Regions from separate parts of the Clostridium sp. LBM24168 genome, predicted to be linked through region 2. Evidence: a T-box and tRNA genes for the amino acid it is inferred to sense, from the RefSeq annotation. Region 2 holds a T-box; the other holds one or more tRNA genes.
What was found. A T-box is a leader RNA that pairs with one kind of tRNA and senses whether it is charged. The one in region 2 lies ahead of ACSVC9_RS13905 (glycine--tRNA ligase), so its partner is inferred to be a tRNA-Gly.
Positions count from the first base shown of each region.

Region 1 (3,424 bases), 500 kb from region 2:
CATTTCAGGGTATTGTAGAACAGATAAAGCCTATGGGAGGATATGCACAACTTTTATCTAGAGATGGTAAATATGTAGCAAGCGGAGCTAACAAAAAATTAATAATGACTGATGCAAAAAAAGGTGGCGGTGATTGGAATAGTATTGCAAAGCAAATCTCATTGGGAAAAAGTGCAGAGGTTTTAGGAAAATCAATTTTAACTAATGAGAATGTTTTTAGAGTTGCATATCCGGTAAAGATAGATGACTATAGCATAAACTGGAGTTTATGTGTGGATATTCCTGTAAAAAATGTTTTACAAGATTTTTATACTCAATTACGACATATAATATTATTAGCTTGCATAGGACTTATTATTGTAATAGCATTAACTATGTTGATAATTTCTTATATTACCAAGGGACTTAAATATGCTCAAAGTCAGCTGGATTTACTAGCACAAGGTGATTTAAGCAAGAAGATTGATGTTAAATATTTAAAATCAGAAGACGAAATTGGGAAAATGATCAATTCAATGTGGAAAATGCATGAGTCAATTAAAAATATAATAAATGGAGTAGAAGATAGTTCTCTAAGTGTGGAATCAACTATAAGCAGTGTGGAGAAAAACATTGGAAATTTAAATTCTAAAATTTCTGATATATCTGCAACTACCGAAGAACTGTCGGCTGGAATGGAGGAGACAGCTGCATACTCCGAAGAAATGAATAGTTCTGTATCTCAGGTCAAGAAAAATATTGATGGAATATCGGTGGAAATCGAAAATGGTTTAAGAACTGCAAGAGAAATTAACGAAAGGGCAATTCAATTAAAATCTTCGGCAATTCAATCGCAAAAAAATGTTCACAATATGAGTGATGATATAAAGGTAAAACTTCAAGTGGCAATTGAGAAATCTAGAGCCGTGGAGCAAATAGAATCATTGACAGAGGGAATATTGGAAATAACCTCCCAGACTAATTTGCTGGCACTAAATGCAGCTATTGAGGCTGCAAGGGCAGGAGAAGCTGGAAAAGGATTTGCTGTTGTTGCAGATGAAATCAGAGAACTTGCTGATTTGTCAAAAAGTACTGTTATTGAAATCAAAAATATAATAAAAACTGTAACTGAGTCGGTTGATGCACTTAAAGGCAGTTCAAAAGATATGATCGAATTTATTGAAACTCAGATTATACCGGATTATGATAATTTGGTAAATACAGGTGAACAATATAGCAGAGATTCTTCTGTAGTTGAAAAATTGGTTTCAAATTTTAACGAAATATCTGAAGAACTGCTTGTCTCAATTTCTGGTATAGTAAAATCTGTGGAGGAGGTAGCCGCAGCATCTGGAGAAGGGGCCAAAGGAACAACCAATATAGCTCAAATGACATCGGTCATAGTTGAGTCAAGTGATAATGTGGTGAATCAAGCAGTTCAGTCAAAATTGAATGTAGAAAAATTAAGAAAAATCATTTCAGCATTTAGGTTATAAAAATTGAAAAAGCTAAAATAATATCCCTTAAAACTTAATAGTTTTAAGGGCTCTTCGTTTGGAGGCGCCATCCAGATTTGAACTGGAGATAAAGGTTTTGCAGACCTCTGCCTTACCACTTGGCTATAGCGCCATATTGAATTGGATTGGAGCGGAAGACGAGATTCGAACTCGCGACGTTCACCTTGGCAAGGTGACGCTCTACCACTGAGCCACTCCCGCATACTATATAATGATAAAATGGTGGCCAGACCAGGAATCGAACCAGGGACACGAGGATTTTCAGTCCTCTGCTCTACCGACTGAGCTATCTGGCCAGCTTGGCGATCCAGAAGGGGTTCGGACCCTCGACCTCCGGCGTGACAGGCCGGCACTCTAACCAACTGAGCCACTGGGCCATAAAATCATGGTGGGCACAACAGGGCTCGAACCTGTGACCCTCTGCTTGTAAGGCAGATGCTCTCCCAGCTGAGCTATGCGCCCTGAATATATCACGCACCGTGTCGCCACAACAACTAATATTATATATGTTGAATTTTATATTGTCAATACTTTTATTATGATTTTTCTATGATTATCTATTCCTTGCATATTTTAAGATTTCACCAATCTGCTCGTGGGTAAACTTGTAACTTTTATTACAAAAATTGCAGTGTAACTCTTCTGTTTTCCCATTATCATATATTTCATTTAAATCCTTGATTCCTATACTTATGAGAGCTCTTTCTACTCTTTCTCTTGAACAATTGCATTTATAAAGTGGGTTGATCTCTCCCAGAATTTTTAAATCACTTCCTTCAAAAATGCTTTTTATAATATCCTGGGCATCCATCCCATTGACAATCATATCTGTTATAGAAGATATATTTTTTACTTTGTTTGTTACAAGATTCACTATATCTTCTTCACAATCCGGCATTATCTGAATTATGAAGCCTCCCGCAGCTTTTATAGTGAGATCTGTATCTACGAGTACCCCTACTGCTACTGCGGAAGGTGTCTGTTCGGATACAGTGAAATAATATGCTAGATCATCACCAATTTCACCTGTAACTATGGGGACCTGACCCATATAAGGTTCCTTCAATCCCATATCTTTTATTACAACTAGATTACCATTTGTGCCTATTGCACCTCCTACATCCAATTTACCTTTATTATTAGGAGGTAAGTCTACTTGAGGGTTTCCTATATATCCTTTTACACTTCCATCAGGGTATGCCACTACAATTATACCTTTGGCGGCTCCACCTCCTGATATCTTAATAGTTAGGCTATCATTTTTTGATTTCAGCATGCTTCCCATAAGGCTGCCAGCTGTAAGCATCCTTCCTAGAGCAGCAGCAGCTGTTGCTGAACATTTATGTATTTTAACAGCCTTATTTACTAAATGTGTAGTTGTAGTTGAAAGTATCCTAACATTATCATTTAAAGCCATAGCTCGTACAATTTTATCGTCCATCGTTACTATCTCCTTTACTTACCACGTAAACTATTCTTTCTGAATCTTTTTTTAAAGGTTTATCTGTATAATTATTTAGTTTTTCCAATATTATAAATCCACATTTTGAAAGTAAATTTTCTATATAGTCGCATTGGTATGCTCTCTCTCTGTGATGCTCATCAAATCTTCTGTATAGTTTGCCTTCTTTTATAAAAAAAATAAGATACATGTCAATAATTTCGTTTTCTAAATTATTATCCCATATATAGGTTAACTTATCATCGTCATAATCATATACATTGTTTCCAAGTATTTTGGTGAGTTTGTAATAGGAATTTATATCAAATACAAAGATGCCATTGCTTTTTAGATGATTAAAGACCGCCGTGAAATATTTTATCAGATTTTGCTCGTTAAGTATATAATTTGTTGAATCAAGACAACAGGTTATTAGATCAAATTTCATATTCAAATTCAATTCAATCATATTCTGGCATATTAAAGT
Region 1 is NZ_CP196861.1:2,295,863-2,299,286, reverse strand. Features, by position in the region: gene ACSVC9_RS11420 (methyl-accepting chemotaxis protein) at 1-1,475, shown strand, start outside; tRNA gene ACSVC9_RS11415 (tRNA-Cys) at 1,535-1,608, opposite strand; tRNA gene ACSVC9_RS11410 (tRNA-Gly) at 1,623-1,697, opposite strand; tRNA gene ACSVC9_RS11405 (tRNA-Phe) at 1,717-1,792, opposite strand; tRNA gene ACSVC9_RS11400 (tRNA-Asp) at 1,797-1,873, opposite strand; tRNA gene ACSVC9_RS11395 (tRNA-Val) at 1,883-1,958, opposite strand; gene hslO (Hsp33 family molecular chaperone HslO) at 2,050-2,937, opposite strand; gene ACSVC9_RS11385 (class I SAM-dependent DNA methyltransferase) at 2,927-3,424, opposite strand, start outside.
Region 1: it encodes a tRNA-Gly, which carries the amino acid that the T-box ahead of ACSVC9_RS13905 (glycine--tRNA ligase) is inferred to sense. The anticodon was not compared.

Region 2 (3,424 bases):
TTCAATGTTACAATATAGTAGTTTATGACAAATAAAATCGAAATTGTACGAAAATATTAAATTTATTGACTTTACTTTTTCTATTGAAAATTATTCATTCTGTATGATATACTATAAACATGCCGTAAGGAAACATTAATATAATTCCCCAAGTTTTAATTAAACATATAACATATCCCCATAATTAAACCCTAATTAACCGGATGCTTAAACATCCGGTTAATTTTTTATTCATATCTTGCTATTAAAAATAAAAAGCATGAAGTTATTTTCTTTACACTACATGCTTTTATTCTAGAAATATTAAATTAGAAATGTGTCTTTTCCTTTAAAAATTTATTAAGTTCTTCTATTTTTACCCTAAACTGCTTCATAGTATCTCTATCTCTTATTGTAACAGTATTATCCTCAAGAGTATCAAAATCAACAGTTATGCAATAAGGAGTGCCTATTTCATCTTCTCTCCTATATCTCTTGCCAATACTTCCTGCTTCATCGTAATCTACATTAAATTCTTCTCTCAATAAATCATATACTTTTAAAGCATGTTCAGATAGTTTCTTACTTAAAGGAAGCACCGCAGCTTTAAATGGGGCTATGGCCGGATGAAAATGCATAACTGTCCTTATGTCCCCTCCCTCAAGCTCTTCTTCATCATATGCATCAACCAAAAATGCCAATACCGCTCTATCTGCTCCAACTGATGGTTCTATACAGTAAGGAATATATTTTTCATGAGTTGTCGGATCCAGATAATTCATATCCTTTCCCGAATAGTTTTGATGTTGTTTCAAATCATAATCTGTCCTGTCTGCAATTCCCCATAATTCTCCCCATCCAAATGGGAATAGATATTCTATATCAGAAGTTGCACTACTGTAATGAGAAAGTTCTTCTTTTTCATGATCTCTGAATCTTATATTATCCTTATTTAATCCTAAATTAATCAGGAAATTCCAGCAGTATTCCTTCCAGTAACTATGCCATTCCAAATCAGTTCCTGGTTTACAGAAAAATTCCAGTTCCATCTGTTCAAATTCCCTGGTTCTAAAAGTAAAATTCCCAGGGGTTATTTCATTTCTAAAAGATTTTCCTATTTGTGCTATTCCAAAAGGTATTTTCCTTCTGCTTGTTCTCTGAACATTTTTAAAGTTTACAAATATTCCCTGTGCAGTTTCCGGTCTTAAATATATTTCTGATTTAGAATCTTCCGTTACCCCTTGATATGTTTTGAACATAAGATTAAACTGCCTTATATCTGTAAAATTGCTCTTTCCACAATTAGGACAAGCTATTCCATTATCCTTTATATACTTTTCAAGCTTTTCATTACTCCATCCATCTGCGCTAGCTTTTTCAACTCCCTGAGATGTCATATGCTCTTCAACTAATTTATCTGCTCTAAATCTTGATTTACAGTCTTTACAGTCCATAAGGGGATCTGAAAAGTTTCCTACATGCCCAGAAGCTACCCATACCTCATTATTCATAAGTATGGCACAATCTATTCCTACATTATACTTACTCTCATGGACAAATTTCTGCCACCATGCTTTTTTTACATTATTTTTGAGTTCAACTCCAATTGGTCCATAATCCCAAGTATTTGCAAGTCCTCCATATATGTCTGATCCAGGATATACAAATCCCCTATTCTTTGCTAAAGCAACAACTTTATCCATATTCTTTTCCATATGCTAATCTCCTTTTGTAATTTTATTATTAGTAATTATTTATACATCTTTTTAAAACATAAAAAAAGAGCCTAGCTAAAGGGACGAATTTATTATCCGCGGTTCCACCCTTTTTAGCATATGCTCATCTTTGAATATAAACAGTTTAAAAGTTCCTTTCGCAATGGAATTTCAGCTGTTTTCCACCAAACACAGCCTCTCTTTTGATATCCTCATCACTACTAATCTTCATCATTACTGCAATATTAAATTATAAATTTAATTCTACTATTAAAGTGGCTTCATAGTAGGAAACAATATAACATCTCTTATTGAAGAGGAATTAGTCAAAAACATTATAAGTCTATCTACACCTATTCCTAATCCACCCGTTGGTGGCATTCCAATTTCAAGAGCATTTATAAAATCATCATCCATCATATACGCTTCATCATCACCTAGTTCTCTTTCTCTCAGCTGCTGCATAAATCTTTCCTTCTGAACTATAGGATCATTCAGTTCAGAATAAGCATTACATATTTCTCTTCCATATATAAATCCTTCAAATCTTTCTGTGAATTTGTCATTTCCTCTTTTTTTCTTGGTAAGAGGAGATACCTCAACTGGATAATCTAGTACAAAAGTTGGTTGAATAAACTTTTCTTCACAGAATTCTTCAAATATCATATCTAATATATATCCTTTTGTACAATCCTTCAATTCCTTTTTGAGCTGGATATTTTTTTCCCTCGCAATTTGCTGTGCTTCTGCATCATCTTTTATTTCATTAAAGTCTATATCCGTAAATTTCTTTACTGCATCAACCATGGTAATCCTGTTCCATGGAGGTTTAAAATCTATTTCCTTGTCTTCATAGACAACCTTAGTAGTACCAAGAACTTTATTACATATATAAGCCACCATATTTTCTGTAATTTCCATCATATCATTATAATCAGCAAATGCCTCATATAATTCTATAGACGTATACTCAGGATTATGTCTTATGTCCATTCCTTCATTTCTAAAATTCTTGCCTATTTCATAGACTTTTTCAAATCCACCTACAATTAATCTCTTTAGATACAATTCAGTTGCAATTCTAAGATACATATCCATATCCAGTGTATTATGATGGGTTATAAATGGTTTAGCTGCTGCTCCTCCTGCTATTGTAGACAATATAGGAGTTTCTACTTCAATAAAATCTTTATTATCTAAAAACTCCCTAATCGCCCTAATTATAGCAGTTCTTTTCATAAATGTATCTCTCACATCTTGATTTATTATTAAATCAACATACCTTTGTCTATATTTTAAATCTGGATCTTTTAATCCATGCCATTTTTCTGGTAAAGGTCTTAATGATTTACAAACCAATTTAAAATCCTCAATGTGGATTGTTACTTCACCAGTCTTTGTTTTAAAAACTCTTCCTGTTATTGATAAAATATCACCTATATCATAAGTCTTGTATTCCTTTAAATTTTCTTCCCCTACATCATCTATCTTTATATAAAGCTGTATCTTACCATACCTATCATATAGATCTGAAAAACCAGCCTTACCATGTACCCGTTTTGACATTAGCCTGCCTGCAACAGTAACAATTTTACCCTCAAGGTCATCATAATTATCTTTTATCTGTTGCGAAGTATGAGTTCTATCAACCTTATACACATCAAAAGGATCCTTACCTTTATCCTGCAATTGTTTAAATTTATCTATTCTTTCCATTACAAGTGAATTAA
Region 2 is NZ_CP196861.1:2,796,830-2,800,253, forward strand. Features, by position in the region: gene ACSVC9_RS13905 (glycine--tRNA ligase) at 309-1,694, opposite strand; T-box leader at 1,771-1,938, opposite strand; gene lysS (lysine--tRNA ligase) at 1,965-3,424, opposite strand, start outside.